Regions from separate parts of the Streptomyces sp. NPDC058955 genome, predicted to be linked through region 2. Evidence: riboswitches for the same ligand, from Rfam matches in the RefSeq annotation. Region 2 holds a riboswitch; each other region holds the start of a gene.
The links. Region 2 has a riboswitch for thiamine pyrophosphate ahead of thiC (phosphomethylpyrimidine synthase ThiC). Riboswitches for the same ligand answer to the same signal wherever they lie in the genome.
Positions count from the first base shown of each region.

Region 1: another riboswitch for thiamine pyrophosphate. It lies ahead of thiO (glycine oxidase ThiO); the one in region 2 lies ahead of thiC (phosphomethylpyrimidine synthase ThiC).
Region 3: another riboswitch for thiamine pyrophosphate. It lies ahead of ACFW1I_RS02380 (thiamine ABC transporter substrate binding subunit); the one in region 2 lies ahead of thiC (phosphomethylpyrimidine synthase ThiC).

Region 1 covers NZ_JBHYKM010000072.1:17,720-27,603, reverse strand. Annotated here, with positions in the region: gene ACFW1I_RS24775 (NAD(P)/FAD-dependent oxidoreductase) at 1-850, opposite strand, end outside; TPP riboswitch at 934-1,047, shown strand; gene thiO (glycine oxidase ThiO) at 1,045-2,241, shown strand; gene thiS (sulfur carrier protein ThiS) at 2,238-2,438, shown strand; gene ACFW1I_RS24760 (thiazole synthase) at 2,444-3,238, shown strand; gene pknB (Stk1 family PASTA domain-containing Ser/Thr kinase) at 3,338-5,257, shown strand; gene ACFW1I_RS24750 (deoxyribonuclease IV) at 5,265-6,116, shown strand; gene ACFW1I_RS24745 (DUF4396 domain-containing protein) at 6,212-6,739, shown strand; gene ACFW1I_RS24740 (sulfite oxidase-like oxidoreductase) at 6,744-7,388, opposite strand; gene bfr (bacterioferritin) at 7,570-8,046, shown strand; gene ACFW1I_RS24730 (bacterioferritin-associated ferredoxin) at 8,053-8,298, opposite strand; gene ACFW1I_RS24725 (class II 3-deoxy-7-phosphoheptulonate synthase) at 8,421-9,773, opposite strand.
Region 2 covers NZ_JBHYKM010000004.1:115,843-123,989, reverse strand. Annotated here, with positions in the region: gene ACFW1I_RS03415 (metallophosphoesterase) at 1-1,351, shown strand, start outside; gene ACFW1I_RS03410 (hypothetical protein) at 1,514-2,137, shown strand; gene ACFW1I_RS03405 (hypothetical protein) at 2,199-2,369, opposite strand; gene ACFW1I_RS03400 (hypothetical protein) at 2,525-3,010, shown strand; gene thiC (phosphomethylpyrimidine synthase ThiC) at 3,056-4,867, opposite strand; TPP riboswitch at 4,862-4,996, opposite strand; gene ACFW1I_RS03390 (YibE/F family protein) at 5,068-6,471, shown strand; gene ACFW1I_RS03385 (SsgA family sporulation/cell division regulator) at 6,560-7,000, opposite strand; gene ACFW1I_RS03380 (IclR family transcriptional regulator) at 7,139-7,903, opposite strand.
Region 3 covers NZ_JBHYKM010000003.1:87,506-97,389, reverse strand. Annotated here, with positions in the region: gene ACFW1I_RS02395 (phosphatidate cytidylyltransferase) at 1-467, shown strand, start outside; gene ACFW1I_RS02390 (hypothetical protein) at 544-624, shown strand; gene rlmN (23S rRNA (adenine(2503)-C(2))-methyltransferase RlmN) at 787-1,899, shown strand; TPP riboswitch at 1,929-2,038, shown strand; gene ACFW1I_RS02380 (thiamine ABC transporter substrate binding subunit) at 2,122-3,207, shown strand; gene ACFW1I_RS02375 (ABC transporter permease) at 3,246-4,859, shown strand; gene ACFW1I_RS02370 (ABC transporter ATP-binding protein) at 4,859-5,878, shown strand; gene ACFW1I_RS02365 (hypothetical protein) at 5,980-7,128, opposite strand; gene ACFW1I_RS02360 (ABC transporter ATP-binding protein) at 7,110-7,838, opposite strand; gene ACFW1I_RS02355 (aspartate aminotransferase family protein) at 8,041-9,429, opposite strand; gene ACFW1I_RS02350 (Lrp/AsnC family transcriptional regulator) at 9,414-9,884, opposite strand, start outside.

The sequences.
Region 1 (9,884 bases), on a different contig from region 2:
CGTAGCGCGCGGAGGGGAAGGAGGCGCAGTCGCCGACCGCGTACACGTCGGGCAGGGAGGTGCGCAGCCGGTCGTCGGCGGTGACGGCGCCGCTCGGGTCGAGGGCGATGCCGGAGCCGGCGAGCCAGTCGGTGGCGGGGCGGGCGCCGATGCCGACGACGACGGCGTCGGCGGGCAGTTCGCGGCCGTCGGCGAGGACGACGGCGCCGGGCCGGACGGTGTCCACGCGCGCGTGGGTGAGGAGTTCGGCGCCGCTCTCGGCGTACCAGCCGGCCATGGCGGTGGTGACCTCGGCGGGCAGGGCGCCGGCGAGCGGCAGGGGGGCGGCCTCGACGACGGTGACGGCGCAGCCGGCCTCGCGGGCGGCGGTGGCGAACTCGGCGCCGATCCAGCCGGCGCCGACCACGACGACGGAGCCGCCGCCGGCGAGGACGGGGCCGAGGCGGACGGCGTCGTCGAGGGTGCGCAGCAGGTGGACGCCGGGGACGCCCTCGGTGCCGGGGAGGGTGAGGGGGTGGGCGCCGGTGGCGAGGACGAGGACGTCGTACGGGAAGCGGCCGGCCTCGGTGACGAGTTCGCGGCCGGCGGGGCGCAGCCCGGTGACGTCGAGGCCGAGGCGGAGGTCGACGCCGAGGGACTCGAAGTCGACGTCGAAGGCGGAGTGCTCGGCCTTGCCGAGGAGGACGGCCTTGGAGAGCGGGGGCCGGTCGTAGGGCTGGTGGGGTTCGGCGCCGATGAGGGTGACGGGGCCCTCGAAGCCCTGTTCGCGCAGGGCGACGGCGGTCTGGACGCCCGCCATGCCCGCGCCGACGATCACGACGTGCCGCTGGGTCTGCTTCTGCTCGCTCACCCGTCCACCTTACGCACCTGACGGTGCGTCAGAAAGAGAGGTCCCCTGTGGCGCTCCGGCGCCGGGGGCTAGGGTGGCGGGCACACACCACTCGCGGGAGCCCGGACGCACCGGGCTGAGAGGGAGGCTGGCCGGCCTCCGACCGTACGAACCTGATCCGGGTCATGCCGGCGAAGGGAGGGGCGGGAACGCCCATGCGTTCATCCGACACCATCGACGGCGCCACCCGCGGCGCCACCGACGTCCTCGTGGTCGGCGGCGGCATCATCGGCCTGGTCACGGCGTGGCGGGCGGCCCGGCGCGGGCTGGGCGTCGCCGTCGTCGACCCCGAGCCGGGCGGCGGCGCCGCCCGGGTCGCGGCCGGCATGCTCGCCGCCGTCACCGAACTGCACTACGGCGAGGAGACCCTCCTCGGGCTCAACCTCGCCTCCGCCGCCCGCTACCCCGCCTTCGTGGCCGAGCTGGAGGAGGCCACCGGCCTCGACGTGGGCTACCGCGCCTGCGGCACCCTCGCCGTCGCGCTCGACGCCGACGACCGGGCCCACCTGCGCGAGCTGCACGCCCTCCAGACCCGCTGCGGACTCGCCTCCGAATGGCTGAGCGGCCGCGAGTGCCGCCGCCTGGAGCCCATGCTGGCGCCCGGGGTGCGCGGCGGGCTCCGGGTGGACGGCGACCACCAGGTCGACCCGCGGCGGCTGGCCGCCGCGCTGCTCACCGCCTGCGAGCGGGCCGGGGTGGTCTTCCACCGGGCGCTCGCGGACCGGCTCACCGTGGTCCGCGACCGGGCCCGCGGGGTCGTCCTCGGCGACGGCACCGAGCTGTCCGCCGGGCAGACCGTCCTCGCCGCGGGCAGCCTCAGCGGCCGGCTCGCCGGCGTGCCCGAGGCGGTCCTGCCGCCGGTCCGCCCGGTGAAGGGCCAGGTCCTGCGGCTGCGGATCCCCGCCCCGTACGCCCCCTTCCTCTCCCGCACCGTCCGGGCCGTGGTCCGCGGCAGCCACGTCTACCTGGTGCCGCGCGAGAACGGCGAGCTGGTCGTCGGCGCCACCAGCGAGGAGCTGGGCTGGGACACCACGGTGACCGCCGGAGGGGTGTACGAACTCCTCCGGGACGCCCACGAGCTGGTCCCCGGGCTCACCGAGCTGCCGCTCACCGAGACCCTGGCCGGACTGCGCCCCGGCTCCCCCGACAACGCGCCGCTGCTCGGGCCGAGCGCCCTCCCCGGCCTCCACCTGGCCACCGGCCACTACCGCAACGGGGTCCTCCTCACCCCCGTCACCGGCGACGTCATGGCGGAGGCGCTCACCACGGGCGTCCTCCCCGACGAGGCGCGCCCCTTCTCCCCCCGCCGTTTCCCCACCGCTCTCCCCGTACGTCAGGAGCAGCCCGCATGAACGTGTCCGTGAACGGCGAGCCGCGCGCGCTCGCCGCCCCCGTCTCCCTGGCCTCCCTGGTCGCCACCCTCACCGCCGCCCCCGCCGGGGTCGCCGCCGCCGTCAACGAGGCGGTCGTGCCGCGCGGCGAGTGGGCGACGACGCTGCTCGCCGACGGCGACCGGGTCGAGGTCCTGACCGCGGTGCAGGGGGGCTGAGCGCGATGTCCGACGACGTGTTCGTCCTCGGCGGTACGGAGTTCTCCTCCCGGCTCATCATGGGCACCGGCGGCGCCCCCAGCCTGGACGTCCTGGAGCGCTCCCTGGTGGCCAGCGGCACCGAGCTGACCACCGTCGCCATGCGCCGCCTCGACCCGACCGTGCAGGGCTCGGTCCTCTCCGTCCTGGACCGGCTCGGCATCCGCGTGCTGCCGAACACGGCCGGCTGCTACACGGCGGGCGAGGCCGTCCTCACCGCCCGGCTGGCCCGGGAGGCCCTCGGCACGGACTGGGTCAAGCTGGAGGTGGTCGCGGACGAGCGGACCCTCCTCCCGGACGGGGTGGAGCTCCTCGACGCCGCCGAGACGCTGGTGGACGACGGCTTCACCGTCCTGCCGTACACCAACGACGACCCGGTGCTGGCCCGGAAGCTGGAGGACGTCGGCTGCGCGGCGATCATGCCGCTCGGCTCCCCCATCGGCTCGGGCCTCGGGATCCGCAACCCGCACAACTTCGAGCTGATCGTGGAGCGGGCCGGCGTCCCGGTGATCCTCGACGCCGGCGCGGGCACCGCCTCGGACGCGGCGCTCGCGATGGAGCTGGGCTGCGCGGCGGTGATGCTCGCCTCGGCGGTGACCCGCGCGCAGGAGCCGGTCCTGATGGCCTCGGCGATGCGGCACGCGGTCGAGGCGGGCCGGCTGGCCCACCGCGCGGGCCGCATCCCCCGCCGCCGCTTCGCGGAGGCGTCCTCCCCCGTGGAGGGCCGCGCCCGGCTGGACCCGGAACGCCCCGCGTTCTGACGCCCGCCCGGGGCGGGGAGCGCGGGGTACGTCACAAGCGTGCTGCGGTCGGGGCCCGTGGGGCGGGGGCAGCGCGTACCGGCTCGTAGACTCGACGCCGTGGACACGACCCTTCAGGACCCCCTCGTCGGGCGGCTGCTCGACGGCCGCTACCGCGTCGACGCGCGCATCGCCGTCGGCGGGATGGCCACGGTCTACCGGGCCGTCGACACCCGCCTCGACCGCGTCCTCGCGCTCAAGGTGATGCACCCCGCCCTGGCGGCCGACGCCGTCTTCGTCGAGCGGTTCATCCGCGAGGCGAAGTCCGTCGCCCGCCTCGCGCACCCGAACGTGGTCGCCGTCTTCGACCAGGGCGCCGAGGGCGCGTACGTCTATCTGGCGATGGAGTACGTCTCCGGCTGCACCCTGCGCGACGTGCTCCGCGAGCGCGGCGCCCTCCAGCCCCGCGCCGCCCTGGACATCCTGGAGCCGGTGCTCGCCGCGCTCGGCGCCGCGCACCGGGCCGGCTTCGTGCACCGGGACATGAAGCCGGAGAACGTGCTGATAGGGGACGACGGCCGGGTCAAGGTCGCCGACTTCGGGCTGGTCCGCTCCGTCGGCTCGGCGACCGCGACCACCGGCGCGGTCCTCGGCACCGTCTCCTACCTGGCCCCCGAGCAGATCGAGCACGGCACCGCCGACACCCGCGCCGACGTCTACGCCTGCGGTGTCGTCCTGTACGAGATGCTGACGGGCGCCAAGCCGCACACGGGCGACACCCCCGCCCAGGTCCTCTACCAGCACCTGAACACCGACGTGCCGGCCCCGTCCGCCGCCGTCCCCGGGCTGCCGCTGGAGCTGGACGAGCTGGTCGCCGCCGCGACCGCCCGCAACCCCGAGGTCCGCCCGCACGACGCCGTGGCGCTGCTCGCCCTGGTCCGGGAGGCGCGGGCCGCGCTCACCGACGCCCAGCTGGACGCGCTGCCGCCGCGGGCCCGGACCGAGCAGCGGGACACCGGCGAGGACCGCACCAGCGTGATCGCCCGCGCCGTGCCGGCGGCCGGGGCCGCCGACCCGCAGCCGGTGCAGCACACCAGCCGCCTCGCCACCCCCGAGCCCCCGCCGGCCGGCCCGCGCCGCGCCCGCCGCCGGCCCCCGAACGGCCCGCTCCTGATCGTCGTCGGCGTCCTGCTCGCGCTGGGCCTCGGCGCCGGCGTCTGGTACATCAACGCCGGCCAGTTCACCCGCGTCCCCGCCGTCCTCGGCCAGACCGAGGAGGTGGCGGCCAAGCGGCTCGCCGACGCCGGCCTGGAGCTGGGCACGACGAAGCGCGCCTTCAGCGAGGTGTACGAACGCGGCACCGTGATGGGCGTCGACCCGGCGCCCGGCGAGCGGGTCCGCAGCCACGCCACCGTCACCCTCACCCTCTCCCGGGGCCCGGAGATCGTGAAGGTGCCCAATCTGCGGAACAAGCCGCTCGACGAGGCCAAGCGGATCCTCACCGAGCAGGGCCTCGCGCCCGGCGTGGTCACCAGCGAGTTCAACGCCGCCGTCGCCCAGGGCGCGGTGATCTCCTCGGACCCGGAGCCGGGCACCGAGCGGGCCCCGGACTCGGCCATCGCGCTGGTGGTCAGCAAGGGCGCCCCGGTCGACGTCCCGGACGTCACCGGCGAGACCGTCGCCGACGCCACCGCCCTCCTCCAGGAGGCCGGGCTCAAGGTGTCCGTCGCCCCGGAGCGGGTCCACTCCGCCGAGGACGCGGGCGCGGTCGCCGCCCAGTCCCTCGCCGAGGGCAGCCGGGCCGCGAAGGGCGACGCGATCACCCTGACCGTCTCCAAGGGCCCGCGCCAGGTCGAGGTCCCGGACGTCGTCGGCATGACGACCGACGAGGCCCGGGAGGCGCTGGAGACCGCCGGCTTCGAGGTGAAGGTCGAGAAGAACTTCCCCTTCCTCGGCGACGAGGTCACGGGCCAGTCCGTCGACGGCGGCGAGACCGCCCCGGAGGGCTCCACCGTCGCCATCACGATCAAGGGAATCTGAGACACCCATGCGCAACCCCGTCGGCGGCCACGTCCCCGTGGCCGGCGGACTCGCCACCACCGGCCTCGGCTATGCCCGGGAGCTCGGCGCCGAGACCGTCCAGGTCTTCGTCGCCAACCCGCGCGGCTGGGCCACCCCCACCGGCAACCCGGCCCAGGACGAGCGGTTCCGGGAGGAGTGCGCGGCCGAGTCCCTGTCGGCCTGGGTGCACGCCCCGTACCTGATCAACTTCGGCTCCCACACCGAGGCCACTGTCGACCGGTCGGTGGAGTCGCTGCGCCACTCGCTGCGGCGCGGCCGGGAGATCGGCGCCGAGGGCGTGGTCGTCCACACCGGCTCGGCGACCGGCGGCCGCCCCCGCGAGGAGGCGCTGGCGCAGGTGCGGGAGCGGATGCTGCCGCTGCTCGACGAGCTGACCCACGAGGACGACCCGTACCTGCTCCTGGAGTCCACGGCCGGCCAGGGCTTCTCGCTCTGCTCGAAGGCGGAGGACTTCGGCCCGTACTTCGACGCGCTCGACCACCACCCGAAGCTGGGGATCTGCCTCGACACCTGCCACATCTTCGCGGCCGGCCACGACCTGGCGGAGCCGGGCGGGGCGGTACGGACGCTGGACGAGCTGGTCGCCACGGTCGGCGAGGGCCGGCTGCGGCTGATCCACGCCAACGACTCCAAGGACGTCGTCGGCGCGCACAAGGACCGGCACGCCAACATCGGCGTCGGCCACATCGGCCAGGAGGCGTTCCGACAGCTCCTGCGCCATCCGGCCACCGACGGGGTCCCGCTGATCATCGAGACCCCGGGCGGCAGGGAAGGCCACGTCGCCGACATCGAGCTGCTCAAGAAGCTCCGGGACTGACCCGCCCGCGATCATTTCCGATTGATGAGTACCCCGTGGGGGTATACGGTCCCTGAGGAGAAGCAGGAACCGCTACCCGAGGCTGGGGGCACCTCATGGAGCACGGAGCACACGACCACCACGCGGGCCACACGGACCACGCGGACCACACTGGCCACGGCGACCACGCGCACCACGGCGGCGGGACGGCCTCCTGGGGCACGGCCGCGAAGGCCACGCTGCACTGCCTCACCGGCTGCGCCATCGGCGAGATCCTCGGCATGATCATCGGCACCGCGCTCGGCTGGGGCAACGCGCCGACCATGGTCCTCGCGATCGTCCTGGCGTTCCTCTTCGGCTACTCGCTCACCCTGTGGGCCGTGAAGCGGGCGGGCCTGAGCCTGAGGGCCGCGATCGGCGTCGCGCTCGCCGCCGACACGATCTCCATCACGGTGATGGAGATCGTCGACAACGCCGTCCTGCTGGTGGTCCCGGGCGCCATGGACGCGCACCTGTCGGACGCGCTCTTCTGGGGCGCCCTCGCCTTCGCCTTCCTCGTCGCCTTCCTGGTCACCACGCCGGTGAACAAGTGGATGATCGGACGCGGCAAGGGCCACGCGGTGGTGCACCGGTACCACCACTGACGGGCTAGAGTTCCGGGCCGTCGCCCGGTTCCTCCTGGTACGAGTAGCGCTGCTCGGTCCACGGGTCGCCGAGGTTGTGGTAGCCGCGCTCCTCCCAGAAGCCCCGGCGGTCGGCCGTCATGTACTCGACCCCGCGGACCCACTTCGGGCCCTTCCAGGCGTACAGGTGCGGCACGACGAGCCGCAGCGGGAAGCCGTGCTCGGCGGTGAGCAGCTCGCCGTCCTTGTGGGTGGCGAAGATCGTGCGCTCGTCGGCGAAGTCGGAGAGCCGCATGTTGGCGCTGTAGCCGTACTCGGCCCAGACCATCACGTGCGTGACGTGCGGCGCCGGCGGGGCGAGCTCCAGGACCGTCCGGGCGGTGACGCCGCCCCATTCGGCCCCGAGCATGCTGAACTTGGTCACGCAGTGCAGATCGGCCACCACCGTGGAGAACGGCAGGGCCGTGAACTCCTCGTGGTTCCAGCAGCGCTTCTCGCCGTCGGCGGTCGCCCCGAAGACCCGGAACTCCCAGCGCTCGGGCTTGAACTTCGGCACGGGCCCGTAGTGGGTGACCGGCCAGCCGCGCTGGAGCCGCTGCCCCGGCGGCAGCTCGGGCGAAATGTCCGGCATCCCCGCTTCCCGGTGTACTCCGCTGTCCGGCTGACCCATGTCATCCATGGTGACAGACGGCGAGGGGTGGTCATGACCAGCCACCCACCCGGACGCGCCCATTCGGGCAACTCCTACTAAGCCTGCACTTACTGGACGCCCCCCATTCGGAGTGCGAGGATGCGGCCATCCTGCCCTGTGAGGGGTCGGACACACCCCGTGATGGAAGGAACCTGGAGCGATGCAGGGCGACCCCGAGGTCCTGGAGTTTCTGAACGAGCAGCTGACCGGCGAGCTGACGGCCATCAACCAGTACTGGCTGCACTACCGCATCCAGGACAACAAGGGCTGGACGAAGCTCGCGAAGTACACCCGCGAAGAGTCCATCGACGAGATGAAGCACGCGGACAAGCTGACCGAGCGCATCCTGATGCTCGACGGCCTGCCCAACTACCAGCGGCTCTTCCACGTGCGCGTCGGCCAGACCATCACCGAGATGTTCCAGGCGGACCGCCAGGTCGAGGTGGAGGCGATCGACCGCCTGAAGCGGGGCATCGAGGTCATGCGCGCCAAGGGCGACATCACCTCGGCCAACCTCTTCGAGGAGATCCTCGCGGACGAGGAGCACCACATCGACTACCTGGACACCCAGCTGGAGCTGATCGAGTCGCTGGGCGAGGCGCTCTACATCTCGACGCTCATCGAGCAGCCGAGCTGACCCGGGTCAGGCCGCTTCCGACAGGTCGGTGACCTCCGCCGTCAGGGCGGGCATGCCCTGGTCCAGCAGCTCGCGGCGCGGGCAGTTCCCCCGCCCGAGGAGGGCCTGGATGCGCCGTACGCACGAACCGCAGTCCGTGCCCGCCTTGCAGGCGGAGGCGATCTGGCGGGGCGTGCAGGCGCCGGCCTCCGCGTGCTCCTTGACCTGCTTCTCCGTGACACCGAAGCATGAGCAGACGTACACGCGGTTCACCTCCCGCCGAGATCGATTAGGCTAACCTAACCTTACCCGGCGGGTGGGGAGCGCAAAAGCCTTCGATATGACGATGGGGCGCGGATCACAAGGATCCGCGCCCCATCGTCGTACGAAGCTACTTACTGATCGCGGTACATCTCGGCGACGAGGAACGCGAGGTCGAGCGACTGGCTCCGGTTGAGGCGCGGGTCGCAGGCCGTCTCGTAGCGCTGGTGCAGGTCGTCGACGAAGATCTCGTCGCCGCCGCCCACGCACTCGGTGACGTCGTCACCGGTGAGCTCGACGTGGATGCCGCCCGGGTGGGTGCCCAGTGCCTTGTGGACCTCGAAGAAGCCCTTGACCTCGTCGAGCACGTCGTCGAAGCGGCGGGTCTTGTGGCCCGAGGCCGCCTCGAAGGTGTTGCCGTGCATCGGGTCGGTCACCCAGGCGACGGTGGCGCCCGAGGCGGTGACCTTCTCGACCAGCTCCGGAAGCCTGTCCCGGACCTTGTCCGCGCCCATGCGGACGATGAAGGTCAGCCGGCCCGGCTCGCGGTCCGGGTCGAGGCGCTCGATGTACTGCAGCGCCTCCTCCGGGGTGGTCGTCGGGCCCAGCTTGATCCCGATCGGGTTCGCGATCCGCGCGGCGAACTCGATGTGCGCGTGGTCCAGCTGGCGGGTGCGCTCACCGATCCAGACCATGTGGCCGGAGGTGTCGTACAGCTTGCCGGTGCGCGAGTCCGTACGGGTCAGGGCGCCCTCGTAGTCGAGCAGCAGCGCCTCGTGCGAGGCGTAGAACTCGACGGCCTTGAACTCGGCCGGGTCGGTGCCGCACGCCTTCATGAAGTTCAGCGCGTTGTCGATCTCGCGGGCGAGCGCCTCGTAGCGCTGGCCGGAGGGGGACGACTTCACGAAGTCCTGGTTCCAGGCGTGCACCTGGCGCAGGTCGGCGTAACCACCGGTGGTGAAGGCGCGGACCAGGTTGAGCGTGGAGGCGGAGGCGTTGTACATCCGCTTCAGGCGCTCGGGGTCCGGGACGCGGGCCTTCTCGTTGAAGTCGAAGCCGTTGACGGAGTCGCCCCGGTAGGTGGGGAGCGTCACGCCGTCACGGGTCTCGGTGCCCTTGGAGCGGGGCTTGGAGTACTGCCCCGCGATGCGGCCGACCTTGACGACGGGCACGGAGGCCGCGTACGTCAGGACGGCGCTCATCTGGAGCAGCGTCTTCAGCTTGGCCCGGATGTGGTCCGCCGACACCGCGTCGAACGCCTCGGCGCAGTCGCCGCCCTGGAGCAGGAACGCCTCGCCACGGGCGACGGCTCCCATCCGGGCGCGCAGCTGGTCGCACTCGCCGGCGAAGACGAGCGGAGGATACGACTCGAGGTCCGCGATCACATCGCGCAGAGCCTCGGCATCGGGGTACTCGGGCTGCTGCGCCGCGGGCAGGTCTCGCCAGGTCGCCTTGGCGACGGCGTGGGATTCAGCGTTCACGGTCACGCGGACAACACTACGGGGTTCTTCGTCCGGTCCTGTCCCGTGCCCAGTGACTGAGACGCGCGCCCGTAATGTCTGGACGCGATCTTCACGCCATCGAGTGGTGTTACCCTC
Region 2 (8,147 bases):
GCAGGATCCCGTGGAGCGCACGGCGACATTGCGTGACTTCCGCGTACCCCCGTACGCCCGCGTGCCCGTGCAGGGCCACCCGGCCGAGCCGCCCGCCGCGCCCGCTCCGCCCGCCGATCCCACGCTCCAGCTGGGCACCCGCCCGGCCGCGTTCCCGGACCCGGTCGGCTTCCCCACCCCGGTCACCCGCCAGGAACCGGCCCTCCGCCAGGAGCCGGTCGTCCGCCAGGAAGCATCCGCGCGCCCGGAGCCCCTCGCCCGCCCCGAGCCGGCGGCCCCGTACGCCGAGCCGCCCGCGCGCCCGGAGCCCGCCGCGTACGCCGAGCCCGCCCCGCTTCCCGAGGCGCCCGCCGCGTACCCGGAGCCCGGCGTCACCGTGACCGCGGTCCACTCCGGCGGCGGCTACCCCGACGACTTCCCGGACGGCTACACCCCCACCGAGCGCGACCTCCCGGTCATCCAGCGCGGCGACACCCTCCAGGTCCCCGTCGCCCCGGCCGCCGCGCCGGCCCCCGCCCCCTCCGGGGACGGCCCCGGCCCGCTCTACGTCGTCGGCGACGTCCACGGCTACCTCGACGAACTCGTCGCCGCCCTGCGCGCCCAGGGCCTCGTCGACGAGAACGGCGGCTGGGCCGCGGGCAACGCCCGGCTGTGGTTCCTCGGCGACTTCACCGACCGCGGCCCCGACGGCATCGGCGTCATCGACCTCGTCATGCGGCTCTCCGCCGAGGCCGCCGCCGCCGGCGGCTACTGCAAGGCCCTCATGGGCAACCACGAGCTGCTCCTCATCGGCGCCAAGCGCTTCGGCGACACCCCGGTCAACTCGGGCGCCGGCACCGCCACCTTCCAGGCCGCCTGGCTGCTCAACGGCGGGCAGAAGCACGACATGGACCGCCTCCAGGACGTGCACCTCCAGTGGATGTCCCGGCTCGACGCCGTCGTCCACGAGGACGGCCACCTGCTGCTGCACTCGGACACCACCGCGTACCTCGACTACGGCCAGACCATCGAGGACGTCAACGAGACCGTCCACGAGATCCTCCGGCGCAACGACGCCGACGAGGTCTGGGACCTCTTCCGCAAGTTCACCAAGCGCTTCGCCTTCCGCGACGAGTCGGGTCCGCAGGCCGTCCAGGAGCTGCTCGGCACCTACGGCGGCTCGCGGATCGTGCACGGCCACAGCCCGATCCCGTACCTCCTCGGCCAGGTGGGCACGGAGGACGGCGAGGAGGAGTCCCGCCCGGCCGTCGACGGTCCGCACGTCTACGCCGACGGGCTGGCCATCGCCATGGACGGGGGCGTCACGATGGCCGGAAAGCTGCTGGTGGTCCAGCTCCCGCTCGGGGACTGACTCTCACCCAGCGCATCCGGGGCAGGCGATTTCCGGAAACCCCCTGTCAGCGCGCCCGGTCACGGCCCTACCATCGGTCTCCCCAGACAGGCAGGCTCTCCTCCGCTTCCGCCCGGACCGCCCGTTCTCCACGGCCGGTCCCGGCCCACCGAGCATCGGGGGATGCACATGAACGTGGCTCCGCACCTGCTGACCGAGGACCGCGCCGAGTACGAGCGCGTCCTCGACGACGCACTGCGCACCGCACCGGAACGGCCGGAACTCGCCGGAGCGGGCGCCCGGCTGACGGCCGCCCAGCTCCGGGTGATGGCGCTGAACGCGACAGCGCTGATCACCGCGGCGGCGGCGAGCGAGTACGAGCACTTCGTCAAGGTCCGCGAGCAGCACCGCGCCGCGTCCAACCGCCCCCGGACCCCCGCGCCCGACGAGTCGCCGGGCGCCGTCGCGGTCCTCACCGTCCTCGTCCCGGTCCTCGCCGGCACGGCCGCCGGAATCTTCCTCCTGGTCGGCGCCGCGGTCCGGCTGCTCGCCCCGACGGCCGCCCTCGGCACCACGCTGCTCACCGCGGGCCTGGTCTTCGGCGCCCTCGCCGCCGCCGGCCTGCTCTGCGCGGGCGCCGGCCTGCTCCGTACCGCCCTCCGCAACAGCCCCGCCGAGGCCCACGCCCCCGACGACGAACTCACCCGGGCCCGCGCCGCCTGGCGCCACGCCCTCCTGGAGCGCGGCGTCATCCCCTTCCTCCACGCCGCACTCACCGCCACCGACCCGTCTCCCCCGGCCCCGTGACACGCCCCGGCCCGCGATCCCCCCGTGGACCGCGGGCCGGGGCAGTGGGCGGGCCCGGCGGTTACTCCGCCATCGGGAGGTAGACCCGGTTGCCGGAGGCGGCGAACTCGGCGGACTTCTCGGCCATTCCGGCCTCGATCTCGTCCGCCTTCAGGTCGCCGCCGTGCTCCCGGCGGATGTCCTGCGAGATCTTCATCGAGGACAGCAGTACCCCGGAGATGGCGAAGTGCATTGCCTCGTGCTGCCGGGCTGGTATCGCACTGGCCTCCCATCCTGACCCTGCACGATCTTGACTCGGCCTTTGTCCGGTGTGGAGGATCGGTCTTGGGGGGGTGGTCGGCGATGCGGATGAGGGTGATCAGACGGCCCGTGTATGTATGGCTGCCCGTGGCCAGCGCGATCGCCAGCTACGCCGCCGCCGCTCTGGTGATGGGGCCACTGCACGAAGAACCGCCGGCGGCATTTCTGCTCGGTGGTATGGCGATCTTCTTCTGGGCGCTTGGGTGGGACTCCGCGATCCGCAGTACCGCCGACCGCGTGTCCGTCACCAACTTCCTCGTGACCTCGACCGTTGCTTGGAACGATGTCGCGCGGGTGACGGCCGACGATGGCCTGATCATCGCTCTGCGCGACGGGCGCACCATCGGCTCGGTGGCTTTCGGCAGTTCGCTCTTGGGCACGTTTACCGGATACCGGACTCACCGAAGAGCCCTTCGGCTGCTTGGGGAGGCGCACCGCTCGGCGTCCCAGGCTCACCGCGGCAAGAGCAACATCCCGGCCCAGATCGACGTGACGTTCGAGTGGAGACGACTCCTCTGTGCCCTCGTGGCTGTCTACGGCCCGCTCCTCCTCATCTGGGCACTGTCACGGTGAGCGCACGGCGCTGCCCCCGCGTTGAGGGCAGCGCCTGAACACGCATCAATCCGCAAGCGGCAGGTACACCCGGTTCCCACTCGCCGCGAACTCCTTCGACTTCTGGAGCATGCCCTCGGCGATCTCCTCCTGTGACGCACCCTCAGCCGCCGCACCACCGAACCGCTCTGTGATGCTTTGGCTAATCTTCATCGAGCAGAACTTCGGGCCGCACATCGAGCAGAAGTGGGCCGTCTTCGCGGGCTCCGCCGGCAGCGTCTCGTCGTGGAACTCACGGGCGGTGTCCGGGTCGAGGGCCAGGTTGAACTGGTCCTCCCAGCGGAACTCGAAGCGCGCGTCGGAGAGGGCGTCGTCCCACTCCTGGGCGCCCGGGTGGCCCTTGGCCAGGTCCGCCGCGTGGGCCGCGATCTTGTACGTGATGACGCCGGTCTTCACGTCGTCGCGGTTCGGCAGGCCCAGGTGCTCCTTGGGCGTGACGTAGCAGAGCATCGCCGTGCCCCACCAGGCGATCATCGCGGCGCCGATGCCGGAGGTGATGTGGTCATAGGCGGGCGCGACGTCCGTGGTCAGCGGGCCGAGCGTGTAGAACGGCGCCTCCTCGCAGATCTCCTGCTGGAGGTCGATGTTCTCCTTGATCTTGTGCATCGGGACGTGGCCCGGGCCCTCGATCATCGTCTGCACGTTGTGCCGCTTGGCGATCGTGTTGAGCTCGCCGAGCGTGCGCAGCTCCGCGAACTGGGCGTCGTCGTTGGCGTCCGCGATCGAGCCGGGGCGCAGCCCGTCGCCGAGCGAGTAGGTGACGTCGTACGCCGCCAGGATCTCGCAGAGCTCCTCGAAGTTCGTGTAGAGGAAGTTCTCCTTGTGGTGCGCGAGGCACCAGGCGGCCATGATCGAGCCGCCGCGCGAGACGATGCCGGTCTTGCGGCGCGCGGTGAGCGGCACGTACGGCAGCAGCACGCCGGCGTGCACGGTCATGTAGTCCACGCCCTGCTCGGCCTGCTCGATGACCGTGTCCTTGTAGATCTCCCAGGTCAGCTCCTCGGCCTTGCCGTCGACCTTCTCCAGGGCCTGGTAGAGCGGCACGGTGCCGATGGGCACGGGGGAGTTGCGCAGCACCCACTCGCGGGTGGTGTGGATGTTGCGGCCGGTGGACAGGTCCATGACCGTGTCGGCGCCCCAGCGGGTCGCCCAGGTCATCTTCTCCACCTCCTCCTCGATGGAGGAGGTGACGGCGGAGTTGCCGATGTTGGCGTTGACCTTCACCAGGAACCGCTTGCCGATGATCATCGGCTCGATCTCCGGGTGGTTGACGTTGGCCGGCAGCACCGCGCGGCCCGCCGCGATCTCCTCGCGGACGACCTCGGGGGAGACGTTCTCCCGGATCGCCACGTACTCCATCTCCGGGGTGATCTCGCCCCGGCGGGCGTACGCGAGCTGGGTCACGGCCTGCCCGTCGCGGCCCCGGCGGGGCAGCCGCGGGCGGCCGGGGAAGACCGCGTCGAGGTTCTTGAGCCCGCCGCCGCGCGGCGAGGTGTGCTTGATGCCGTCGTCCTCCGGGCGGACCGGGCGGCCCGCGTACTCCTCCGTGTCGCCGCGCGCGATGATCCAGTTCTCGCGCAGCGGGAGGAGGCCCCGGCGGACGTCGGTGTCGACGGCGGGGTCGGTGTACGGGCCGGACGTGTCGTACAGCGTCACGTCCTTGCCGTTGGTGAGGTGCACCTGACGGACCGGCACCCGGACGTCGGGGCGCGAGCCCTCGACGTACCCCTTGTGCCAGCCCGGCGTGCGCTCGCCCTGGCCGTCGTTCCGGCCGTCGTTCTGGTCGGAGGCAGGCGTGCGTGCATCCTGAATGGTCATGAGACCGAATCTCCCTACGCCGGCATTACCCGGTAACAGGTTCGGCGGTCGGCGCAGCCTCCTTCCGTACGTGCGTACGGTGATCAGCGCCCTCTCAGCCCGGTGCTCCGAGCTCCCGCGTGTGCAAAGGTGTCACGAGGCTAGCGCCATCCCGGGCGTGCTGAACAGTGGGCCCCCACCGTTCTTGCGATGATCGGTCGGTGACTTCCCCGCAGCAGTCCCCCGATCCGCACGGCCACGAGCACGGCCCCGACCAGGGCCACGAGCACGGGCACGGCTTCGGCCGGTACGGTCCGGACCACGGTCCCGGCCCCGGTTCCGGTCACGGTCACAGCCACAGCCACGGGCCCGCCGCGCCCGTCTCGCGCCATCTGCGCAGAGTCATCGCGGCCGTCCTGATCCCCTTCGCCACCGCCGTGGTCGTCGGTCTCGCGGTGCTCTGGCCCGGTGGCACGCCGGCGCACGAGCGGACCGGGGTCGGCTTCGACCGGCAGACCGAGCAGGGCAAGGTCGTGGCGGTCGAGCAGGTGGACTGCAAGGACGTGAACGCGGCGCAGGTGCCGCCGACCGGCGACACCACGACCCCGCAGGGCCGCGAGGCGGTCAACGCCCAGCAGGGCCAGTGCGCGAAGGCGACGATCGAGGTCACCAGCGGTCCGGACAAGGGCCGGCAGTTCACCGAGATCGTGCAGCCGGACGCCCCGCGCCAGCTGGAGGAGGGCCAGGGCGTGGTCGTCGCCTACGCCCCCGACGCCCCGAAGGACCTGCAGTACTCGGTGACGGACGTGAACCGGAAGGTGCCGATGGCGGTCCTCGCCGCCATCTTCGCGCTCGCGGTCGTGCTCGTCGGCCGGATGCGCGGCGTGATGGCGCTGATCGCGCTCGCGGTGAGCTTCCTGGTGCTCACGCTCTTCATCCTGCCCGCGATCCTGGAGGGTTCGAACCCGCTGATCGTAGCGGTGGTCGGATCGAGCGCGATCATGCTGCTCGCGCTCTACATGTGCCACGGCCTGTCGGCCCGCACCTCGGTCGCGGTGCTGGGCACGCTGATCTCGCTGCTGCTGATCGGACTGCTCGGGTCCTTCTTCATCGGCTGGGCCTCGCTCAGCGGCAACACCGACGACTACACCGGGCTCATCCACGGTCTCTACCCGGAGATCGACATGTCCGGCCTGCTGCTCGCCGGTGTGATCATCGGTTCGCTCGGTGTCCTGGACGACGTGACCGTCACCCAGACCTCGGCGGTCTGGGAGCTGCACCAGGCCGACCCCGGCATGGGTCCGCGCGCGCTCTACCGGGCCGGGATCCGAATCGGCCGCGACCACATCGCCTCGGTGGTCAACACGCTGGTCCTGGCCTATGCCGGCGCCTCGCTCCCGCTGCTGCTGCTCTTCACCATCGCGGACAGCAGCATGGGGACGGTGGCCAACAGCGAGCTGGTGGCGGAGGAGATCGTCCGGACGCTGGTCGGGTCGATCGGTCTGGTCGCCTCGGTGCCGGTCACGACGGCGCTCGCGGCGCTGGTCGTGTCGGCCGACCGCCCGTCGGAGGAGACCGCCGGCCGGACGTCGGGCCGCGGCGGACGGCGGCGCCGCGCCAAGTGACGGGCGCGCGGCGGCCGTACGGAGCGGGGCGGTTCGGCGGCCGTACGGGGGAGGCGCGGGCGACGGCCGTACGGAGGGGGCGCCGGGGTCAGGCGGGGCCGGCGCTCTCCTCGGCGAGGATCCGGCCGAGAGCGGCCTCCAGGCTGTCCTCGAAGTCACCCAGTGTCTGTTCCTGACCGAGCGGGACCAGCTTGTCCGTGCGGTCGAGGAAGGCGACGAGCGGCGGGGCGCTGGCGCGGAAGAGGGCGCGGTCACCGCCCACCTGGAGCCGGATGGAGACGTCCGACAGGCCCTCGGGGTCGGTCGGGGCGATGTGGACGTCGCCGTCACCGCTCGGCCGGTTGATCCCGTCGAGCAGCAGCTCCCTGCCGAACGCCCAGGTCACGGGGGCGTCTCCGGGAAGGTGGAAGGTCATCCGCACCGCGTAGGGATCCCGGGTCTCGTATCGCAGTTCGACAGGGATCTTGAAGGAGAGCTCCTCCGAGACGAGGAAGCTCATCAGGACCTCGGCCTGAACCGACTCTCGCATCATGTACCCCGCAGTAGATGGAGCAGTTGTGTAAACACAGCTGCTGAAAGCTGTGACCGAAACGGCCAGGAATGATCCCCCGTGGCCCTCTTGACGCAATCGTGCTGTACGCGCTAGCGGATCACAAGGAGTGATTTTTCAGATACTGATAGAGAAGGCGAGCGAACTGAAGAGGCTTCCGATCTCCGTACGTAGCCGTTCGACTGCTGGGAGCAACCGTTCTTCCTGGTGAAGAGGGAGGGAAATGGCCAGAGTGGCCGCTGTGGAGCCCGCCGTGATGGGGATGGCCGCGCAAACCGTGCCGAGCGCATATTCCTGACGCTCCACCAGGGGCTCCATTCGCCCCAAACCACCCAAACGATCCAAAAGCACTCGCCGGTTACGCACCGTGTACGGAGTGATGGCTTCCACCGGATGCCGGTCGAGGTGGTCTTGACGAGATTTCAGATCGAGTTGACTGAGCAGACACTGCCCGATCGCATGGGCGTGACCGGTCTCCCGGAAGTCGGCCCATTCCTCGACCGCGGGGGAGTTGGGGGTGTCCGCGACGGAGACGAGCTCGATCTCGCCGTCGCGGTAGAGCGCGAAGTAGACCGGCACACCGATCTCGTCCCGCCAGTGGGCGAGGGAGTCCTCGATCTTGGTGCGACGATTCTGCACAGCCCCGCCGCCGGCCAACCGGGCGGCTGCCTCACCCAGATAGAAGGCACCCTTGTCGCGGAGCAGATAGCCCTCGTGCGTCAGGGTGCGGAGCAGGTGGTACGTCGTGGGCAGCGGAAGGCCCGTCTCCCGGGCGAGCTGCTTGGCGGGGGCGCCGTCCGCGTGGGAGGCCACGGCCTCCAGAAGTCTCAGCGCCCGCTGCACCGAGCCGATCAGGGTCGGCGCAGCTGTCTGCGTAGCCATGGCCAAAGGTCACCCCCAGGCGTGACAACGGATGCACTGCACCCGCTCGCGGGGGCCGCCCCCGCGCTCCCGCCGGGCCTGGGACACCGATGGGGTCCGACGGACCGGACCCCTCAGGGACGAGCGGGAAACCGCTGGTCTGCCGGAGATCTACGCCCGTAGTCCCCGACTCGGCGGAGATTTGCCACTCTAGTGGCTCGCCCTCGCCCCCCACCCTGTTTCCACCAGCGCGTTCCCCCTGCCG
Region 3 (9,884 bases), on a different contig from region 2:
CGTTCTACGTGCCGTTCCTGGCGACCTTCGTGGCGCTGCTGCTCACCGCCGACGACGGGCCGTGGCGGGTGCTGACCTTCCTGCTGCTCACGGTGGTCAGCGACACCGGGGCGTACGCGGTCGGCTGGCGCTTCGGGAAGCACAAGCTGGCGCCGCGGATCAGCCCCGGCAAGACCCGCGAGGGACTGTTCGGCGCGGTGGCCTTCGCGATGGCGGCCGGCGCGCTGTGCATGCAGTTCCTGATCGACGACGGCACCTGGTGGCAGGGCCTGGTCCTCGGCCTGGCGGTGGCGGCGAGCGCGACGCTCGGCGACCTCGGCGAGTCGATGATCAAGCGGGACCTCGGCATCAAGGACATGGGCACGCTCCTCCCCGGTCACGGCGGCATCATGGACCGCCTGGACTCGCTGCTGCCGACGGCGCCGGTGGTGTGGCTGCTGCTGGCGTTGTTCGTGGGAACGGGCTGAGCGGTGGGGTGGTGGGTCCCGTACGGCGGGATCCGCTCCCCGGTCACGGTGCCACGCGGCGGAGCCGCACGGCGGCATCATGGACCGCCTGGACTCGCTCCTGCCGACGGCGCCGGTGGTGTGGCTGCTGCTCGCGCTCTTCGTCGGAACGGGTTGACGGACAGCGGGTACTCTGGAAGGGCTCGGGACCGCGTCCCGGGCCCTTTCGTCGTCCTCGCCGCCGCGGGGACGGTCCAGTGAGGTCGCTCCGGCAGCAGTGCCGTGCTCCCCGCCGTCGCGGGACGTCCGACCTCGTGCCTGTTTGAGGAGAGACGCCGTCGTGGCTCGTCCGCTGCCCGGAGAACTCACTTTCGTCGCCCCGCGCGGAGCCAAGAAGCCGCCGCGGCACCTCGCCGACCTGACGCCCGCCGAGCGCAAGGAGGCCGTCGCCGCGATCGGCGAGAAGCCCTTCCGCGCCAAGCAGCTGTCGACGCACTACTTCTCGCGGTACGCGCACGACCCCGCCGCGTGGACCGACATCCCGGCCGCCGCGCGGGAGAAGCTCGCCGGGGAGCTGCTGCCCGACCTGATGTCGGTGGTGCGGCACATCTCGTGCGACGACGACACCACCCGCAAGACGCTCTGGCGGCTGCACGACGGCACGCTCGTCGAGTCGGTGCTCATGCGCTACCCGGACCGGGTGACCATGTGCATCTCCTCGCAGGCCGGCTGCGGCATGAACTGCCCGTTCTGCGCGACCGGGCAGGCCGGTCTCGACCGGAACCTGTCGACCGCCGAGATCGTGCACCAGATCGTCGACGGCATGCGCGCGCTGCGCGACGGCGAGGTGCCCGGCGGCCCGGCGCGGCTGTCGAACATCGTCTTCATGGGCATGGGCGAGCCGCTCGCCAACTACAAGCGGGTCGTCGGCGCCATCCGCCGGCTGACCGACCCGGAGCCGGACGGCCTGGGGCTCTCGCAGCGCGGCATCACCGTGTCCACGGTCGGCCTGGTGCCGGCGATGCTGCGCTTCGCCGACGAGGGCTTCAAGTGCCGGCTCGCGGTCTCGCTGCACGCGCCGGACGACGAGCTGCGGGACACCCTGGTGCCGGTGAACACCCGCTGGAAGGTCCGGGAGGTGCTGGACGCGGCCTGGGAGTACGCCGAGAAGTCCGGGCGCCGGATCTCCATCGAGTACGCCCTCATCCGGGACATCAACGACCAGGCCTGGCGGGGCGACCTGCTCGGCAAGCTGCTCAAGGGCAAGCGGGTGCACGTCAACCTGATCCCGCTGAACCCGACGCCGGGGTCGAAGTGGACCGCGTCCCGCCCGGAGGACGAGAAGGCGTTCGTCGAGGCCATCGCCCGCCACGGCGTGCCGGTGACCGTCCGCGACACCCGCGGCCAGGAGATCGACGGCGCCTGTGGACAGCTGGCCGCCGCCGAACGCTGACCTTGTACTCTGTGCTCGAACACATCTGCATATTCCGACAGGGGAGCGCCACAGCGCTGAGAGTGCGGTAACCGTAGACCGCAGACCCTCTGAACCTCGCCCGGGTCATTCCGGGTAGGAAGTTCGGTCGTAACTCGAGCTGTTGCGCCCTGCCCGCGTCCGGTCCCCGGCCGCGGGCAGGGCCGCGTCTCTTCCTGGTCCCACCCAGGAGGAAGAACCACCATGCACACCAAGAAGGCCGCCGCCGTCGCGCTGGCCGCGGCGCTCGGCGTCACGGGCCTCGCCGCCTGCTCCACCGAGGACGCCCGCGAGGCCGCCGGCAAGTCCGGGACGCCGGCGCCGAAGACCGTGACCCTCGTCAGCCACGACTCCTTCAACGCCTCCAAGGAGGTGCTGGCGGAGTTCACGAAGCGGACCGGCTTCACCGTGAAGGTGCTGAAGGCCGGCGACGCGGGCGAGGCCGTCAACAAGGAGATCCTGACCAAGGGCTCCCCGCAGGGCGACGTCTTCTTCGGCGTCGACAACACCCTGCTCTCCCGCGCCGTCGACAACGGCATCTTCGTGGCGTACGAGGCGAAGGGCGCCGACCGGATCCCGGACACCCTCAAGCTCGACGAGCGGGTCACGCCGATCGACACCGGCGACATCTGCGTCAACTACGACAAGAAGTACTTCGCGGACAAGAAGCTGGCGCCGCCGCAGACCTTCGACGACCTGGCGAAGCCGGCGTACAAGGACCTGCTCGTGGTGGAGAACCCGGAGCGGTCCTCCCCGGGCCTCGGCTTCCTCCTCGGCACGATCGCGCAGTACGGCGACGAGGGCTGGCAGGACTACTGGTCGAAGCTGAAGGCCAACGGCGTGAAGACCGTCGACAGCTGGGAGCTCGCCTACAACCAGGAGTTCTCCGGCTCGGCCGGCGGCAAGGAGGCCAAGGGCGACCGCCCGCTGGTCGTCTCCTACGCCTCCAGCCCGCCGGTCGAGGTGCTCTACGCGGAGCCGCAGCCGAAGGAGGCCCCCACCGGGGTGTCCACCGGCACCTGCTTCCGGCAGACCGAGTTCGCGGGGCTGCTGAACGGGGCGAAGAACCCCGAGGGCGGCAAGGCGCTGATCGACTTCCTGATCTCGAAGAAGTTCCAGGACGACATGCCGCTCCAGATGTTCGTGAACCCGGTGGCGAAGGACGCCGCCCTGCCGGAGCTGTTCACGAAGCACGGCGTGGTGATCGAGAAGCCCGAGACCATGGCGCCGGAGAAGATCGCCGAGAAGCGCGAGGCGTGGATCCAGCAGTGGTCGTCGCTCCTCAAGTGAGGCGGGACCGCAGGGGGAGCGCGGCGCGGCTGGGCCTGATGGCCCTGCCCGTCGCGTTCTTCGCGGTCTTCTTCGCGTGGCCCGTCGTCTCGATCGTCGAGCGCGGGCTGCGGCCGGACGGCGCCTGGGACCTCGGCGCGATCGGGACGACGCTGGGCCGGTCCGACATCCTCGACGTGCTCGGCTTCACCGTGTGGCAGGCCGCCGCCTCCACCGGTCTGACGCTGCTCGTGGCGCTGCCGGGGGCGTACGTCTTCGCCCGCTTCGCCTTCCCCGGCAAGGGCGTGCTGCGGGCGGTCGTCACCGTGCCGTTCGTGCTGCCCACGGTGCTCGTCGGCACCGCCTTCCTGGCCCTGGTGGGGCGCGGCGGGTTCACCGACGAGCTGTGGGGGCTGCGGCTCGACACCACGGTGTGGGCGATCCTCCTCGCGCACGTCTTCTTCAACTACGCGGTCGTCGTCCGGACCGTGGGCGGGCTGTGGGCGCAGCTCGACCCGCGCCAGGAGGAGGCGGCCCGGGTGCTCGGCGCCTCCCGGTGGACGGCGTGGCGGTCGGTGACGCTGCCCGCGCTGGTGCCGGCGGTGTCGGCGGCGGCGCTGATGGTCTTCCTCTTCACCTTCACCTCCTTCGGCGTCGTGCAGATCCTCGGCGGGGACGCGTACACGACGCTGGAGGCGGAGATCTACCGGCAGACGGCCCGGCTGCTCGATCTGCGGACGGCGGCCGTGCTGACGCTCGTGCAGTTCGTGGCGGTGGGCGCGATCCTCGCCGTGCACGCGCGCACGGTGCGGCGGCGGGAGACGGCGCTGCGGCTGGTCTCCCCGGAGCAGACCGCCCGCCGGCCGCGCGGATTCGGGCAGTGGGCGCTGCTCGGCGGGGTGCTTGCCTCGGTGGCGCTGCTGATCCTGCTGCCGCTCGGGGTCCTGGTGGAGCGCTCCTTCGCCACCCCGGAGGGGTACGGGCTGCGCTACTACCGGGCGCTCGGCTCGCTCGACGAGGCCGGGACGTTCCTGGTGCCGCCGCTGGAGGCGGTGGGGAGCTCGCTGCGGTACGCGGTCGCCGCCACCGCGATCGCGGTGGTGATCGGCGGGCTCGCGGCGGCGGCGCTCACCAGGCGTGCCGGCCGGCTGGTGCGGGGCTTCGACGCGCTGCTGATGCTGCCGCTCGGGGTGTCGGCGGTGACCGTCGGCTTCGGGTTCCTCATCACCCTGGACGAGCCGCCGTTCGACCTGCGGGCCAGCTGGATCCTCGTCCCGCTCGCGCAGGCGCTGGTCGGGGTGCCGTTCGTGGTGCGGACGATGCTGCCGGTGCTGCGGGCGGTGGACCAGCGGCTGCGGGAGGCGGCGGCGGTGCTCGGCGCGTCGCCGTGGCGGGCCTGGCGCGAGGTCGACTTCCCGCTGGTGCGGCGGGCGCTGCTGATCGCGGCCGGCTTCGCCTTCGCGGTGTCGCTCGGCGAGTTCGGCGCGACCGTCTTCATCGCCCGGCCCGACAGCCCGACGCTGCCGGTCGCGGTGGCGCGGCTGCTCGGCCGGCCGGGCGAACTCAACTACGGGCAGGCGATGGCCCTGTCGACGATTCTGATGGTGGTGTGCGCGGTCTCCCTGCTGCTGCTGGAACGGCTGCGCACCGACCGGACCACCGGGGAGTTCTGATGCTGACCCTTGAGGGAGCGACCGTACGGTTCGGGGCGCGGGCGGTCCTCGACGCGGTGGACCTGGCGGTCGCCGAGCACGAGATCGTGTGCGTGCTCGGGCCGAGCGGCTCCGGGAAGTCGACGCTGCTGCGGGCGGTCGCCGGGCTCCAGGAGCTGGACGAGGGCCGGGTGCTGCTCGCGGGCGCCGACCAGGCCGGGGTGCCGGTGCACCGGCGCGGGGTGGGGCTGATGTTCCAGGACCACCAGCTCTTCCCGCAGCGGGACGTCGCCGGGAACGTGGCCTTCGGGCCGCGGATGCACGGCGTGCCGAAGGAGGAGCGGGCCGCCCGCGTCGAGGAGCTGCTGGACCTGGTCGGGCTGCCGGGGGCCGGGCGCCGGTCGGTGGCCGCGCTGTCCGGCGGCGAGCAGCAGCGGGTCGCGCTCGCCCGGGCGCTGGCCCCCCGGCCGCGGCTGCTGATGCTGGACGAGCCGCTGGGGCAGCTGGACCGGGGGCTGCGGGAGCGGCTCGTGGTGGAGCTGCGGTCGCTGTTCGGACGGCTCGGGACGACGGTCCTCGCGGTCACCCATGACCAGGGGGAGGCGTTCGCGCTGGCGGACCGGGTGGTGGTCATGCGGGACGGACGGATCGTGCGGTCCGGGACGCCCGTGGAGGTGTGGCAGCGGCCGGGTTCGGAGTTCGTGGCCCGCTTCCTCGGCTTCGAGAACGTCGTTCCGGCGACCGTGTCCGGGACGGTGGCGGAGACCGTGTGGGGCCGGATCCCGGTCCCGGCCGGCGCGCCGCAGGGGGAGCGGCGGCTGCTGGTCCGCCCGGCGGGCGTCCGCGTCACGGGCGAGGGCCTGGCCTGCCGGGTCGAGTCCCGCACCTTCCGCGGCCATCACGTGACGGTCGTGCTGCGGCCGGCCGACGGGCCGCCGCTGGAGGCGGAGTTCCCGCTGCGGGAGGTGCCCGGGGAGGGCGCGGAGGTGGCGGTGGCCTTCCGCGCCGAGGACGTCGTGGTGCTGGACGGGGACGCTTAGGACCTCCCCGCCGGTGGCCGCCGTGAGGGTGGAGGCGGGGGCGTCGCCAGGGGCCACCGCGGGCGGCCCGCGGCGACCCGCCCCTTCGGGGTGCGGGCCGGTCAGGCGGTCAGCGGCAGGGCCGCGAGTTCGCCGATCAGCCAGGTGAGGGGGAGGAAGACGGCGAGCAGCGCCCCGGCCCGCAGCAGCGCGGCGGTGCGGAGCACGGTGGGCGGGGCGCCGAGCCGGGCCAGCGCCTCGGCGGTGTGGGCCCGACACTGGCGGGACTCCAGGGCGGCGGTGAGCAGGGTCGCCGTGGTGCAGGCCAGGACGACGCCGGCGCCGAGCCCGGTGAGCGGTCCGAAGGCGGTGCCGCCGTCCCCGGAGCCGTACACGGTGGCGGCGGCGAGGGTGCCGGAGAGCACCGCGCAGACCACGCCCAGGGGGCGGCCGATGCGGCCGGCCTCGTCCATGAGGACCCGGCCGGCGAGGAGGCGCACGGCTCCGGGCCGGGCAGTCTGGAGCAGCCGGCCGCACAGGTGGGTGAGGCCGGGACCGGCGAGCGCGAGCCCGGCGGCGGTGAGGATCCAGCCGGCCAGGACACCGGCGGGGGAGCCGTCGAAGCGGCCGGGCAGGGCGACGCCCGCGCCGCCGCCACGCCCCGCGTACGTCTCCACGGCGAGGCCGACGGCGACCAGCGCCACGCCCCACGGGAGGCCGCCGGGCACCGGCCGGGCGGCGCCCTCGGGGGCGGGGGTGCCGGTGCGGGGGCGGAGCGCCAGCCCGGCGGCGGTGGCGCCGGCGACCGGCACGATCGCCAGGAGGGTGAGGGCGGCCGCCAGCGGCATCGGCTGCCCGGCGGCGAGCAGCCCGGCGGCCGCCCCGTCGAAGGGCAGGCCGGTGATGTCGCCGCGCAGGTGCAGATAGACCAGGAGCGCCACCATGGATCCGAGGGTGCAGGCGACGGCGGTCGAGGTGGCGGCGATGGCGGTGAGCCGGGCCGGGCCGAGGCCGATCGAGGAGAGCCCGGGGCGCGGCCGGGTGGCCGGGTCGGTCCGGGCGACGGCGACGGCGAACTGGACGGTGGCGGCGACCGGCAGCGCGCACCAGAGCAGCCGCAGCACGGAGGCGGAGGAGTGCTCGGGGTGGCCGACGGCGTAGCCGAGCGTGCACAGCAGCAGGAAGCCCGCGCCGGCGGCGGCCGCGGCGACGAGCAGCCGCCGCAGCTGGACCAGCGGGTGGGAGCCGCGGACTAGACGGAGAGCGAGCACGCGGCGACGCCCTCCGCCCCCGAGGCGGGCGGCACGCTGCCGGCCCGGCGTCCGTCGAGCAGGGTGATCGCCCGGTCGGCGAGCGCCGCGACCTCGCCGTCGTGGGTGGCGAGGAGCACGGTGATGCCGTGCGAGCGGGCGGCGGCGGTGAGGGTGCGGAGCACCTGCGCGCCGTCGGCCCGGTGCAGGGCGGCGGTGGGTTCGTCGGCGAAGAGGACGGTGGGGCCGGCGGCGAGCGCCCGGGCGATGGCGGTGCGCTGGCGCTGGGAGCGGGTGAGGCCGTGCGGGCGGGTGCGGGCGCAGGCGCCGATGTCGAGGCGGTCCAGCCATTCGCCGGCGGCGGTCTTCGCGGCCTTGTGGGGGACTCCGCGCAGCAGCAGCGGGAGGGCGGTGTTCTCCCAGGCGGTGAGCTCGGGGACGAGACCGGGTTCGGGGCCGATCCAGCCGAAGCGTTCGCGGCGGAGCCGATCGCGGCCGGCCGGGGAGAGGGTGTGGACGGGGGCGCTGTTGAACCAGACCTCGCCCTTCTGGGCGGGGAGTTCGCCGGAGAGGCAGCGCAGCAGGGTGGTCTTGCCGCTGCCGCGGGGGCCGGTGACGGCGAGGATCTCGCCCTCGCGGACGCCGACGGAGACGCCGCTGAGGGCCTCCGTGCCGCCCAGGGAGCAGTGCAGGGAACGCGCCCAGAGCACGTCGTTGTCCGGTGGGGCCATCGCGTACACCTCGATGTCGGATCCGATTCTTGCGTTCCCCCGTCCGGGGGAACGACGAGCGGGCCTGTCGGTCACTGGGCACCGTAAGTATTCGGATCCGTTTGTACGGACAGCACGCGGCCCGGGCCGCCGCCATCCACTCGGATGGCGGCATGCCCGGGCCGTGCGGGTCACGCCGTGAGGGCGGCGTGGCGCGGGGGGACTACAGCTTGGTCCACGCCTCGGTGAGCACGTTGCGCAGGATGCCCTCGATCTCGTCGAAGGTGCCCTGGTCCGCGATCAGCGGCGGGGCCAGCTGGATGACCGGGTCGCCACGGTCGTCGGCGCGGCAGTACAGACCGGCGTCGTACAGCGCCTTGGAGAGGAAGCCGTACAGGACGCGCTCCACCTCCTCGTCGTTGAAGGACTCCTTGGTGGCCTTGTCCTTGACGAGCTCGATGCCGTAGAAGAAGCCGTTGCCGCGGACGTCGCCGACGATCGGGAGGTCGTGCAGCTTCTTCAGGGTGTTGAAGAAGTTGCCCTCCTGGTCGAGGACGTGCTGGTTGAGGCCTTCCTTGTCGAAGATGTCCAGGTTGGCGAGCGCGACCGCCGAGGACACCGGGTGGCCACCGAAGGTGTAGCCGTGCAGGAAGGTGTTGTCGCCCTTGTAGAACGGCTCCGCGATGCGGTCCGAGATGATGCAGGCGCCGATCGGGGAGTAGCCCGAGGTCATGCCCTTGGCGCAGGTGATCATGTCGGGCACGTAGCCGAACTTGTCACAGGCGAACATCGTGCCGAGGCGGCCGAAGGCGCAGATCGTCTCGTCGGAGACGAGGAGCACGTCGTACTGGTCGCAGATCTCGCGCACGCGCTGGAAGTAGCCGGGCGGCGGCGGGAAGCAGCCGCCGGCGTTCTGCACCGGCTCCAGGAAGACGGCCGCGACGGTGTCGGGGCCCTCGAAGAGGATCTGCTGCTCGATCTGGTCGGCGGCCCAGCGGCCGAAGGCCTCGGGGTCGTCGCCGTGGATCGGGGCGCGGTAGATGTTGGTGTTCGGCACCTTGTGCGCACCGGGGACCAGCGGCTCGAAGGGGGCCTTCAGGGCCGGCAGGCCGGTGATGGACAGGGCGCCCTGCGGGGTGCCGTGGTAGGCGACCGCACGCGAGATGACCTTGTACTTGGTGTGCTTGCCCTGCAGCTTGAAGTACTGCTTGGCGAGCTTCCACGCGGTCTCGACGGCCTCGCCGCCACCGGTGGTGAAGAAGACCTTGTTGAGGTCGCCCGGGGCGTAGTCGGCGAGGCGCTCGGCGAGCTCGACGGCCTTCGGGTGGGCGTACGACCACACCGGGAAGAAGGCGAGCTCCTGGGCCTGCTTGTACGCGACCTCGGCCAGCTCCTGGCGGCCGTGGCCGGCGTTGACCACGAAGAGGCCCGCGAGACCGTCGAGGTAGCGCTTGCCCTTGTCGTCGAAGATGTAGGTGCCCTCACCACGGACGATGGTGGGGACGGGGCTGTTCTCGTACGACGACATGCGGGTGAAGTGCATCCACAGGTGGTCGTAGGCGGACTTTGACAGGTCGCTGCGGGACTGGGTCACGGTTATCGGGTTCCCCACATATAGGTCTGCTTCTTGAGCTTCAGGTAAACGAAGCTCTCGGTGGAGCGCACGCCGGGGAGCGTGCGGATCCGCTTGTTGATCACTTCCAGAAGGTGGTCGTCGTCCTCGCAGACGATCTCCACCATCAGGTCGAAGGAGCCCGCGGTCATCACCACGTACTCGCATTCGGGCATGTCCGTCAGCGCTTCCGCGACCGGATCCAGGTCACCCTCGACGTGGATGCCGACCATCGCCTGTCGCCGGAGGCCCACGGTGAGCGGGTCGGTGACGGCGACGATCTGCATGACGCCCTGGTCGAGGAGCTTCTGGACGCGCTGCCGCACGGCCGCTTCGGAGAGGCCGACGGCCTTGCCGATCGCGGCGTAGGGACGGCGGCCGTCCTCCTGGAGCTGCTCGATGATCGCCAGGGAGACGGCGTCGATCGTCGGGGACGAACCGGTTCCGGTTCTGGA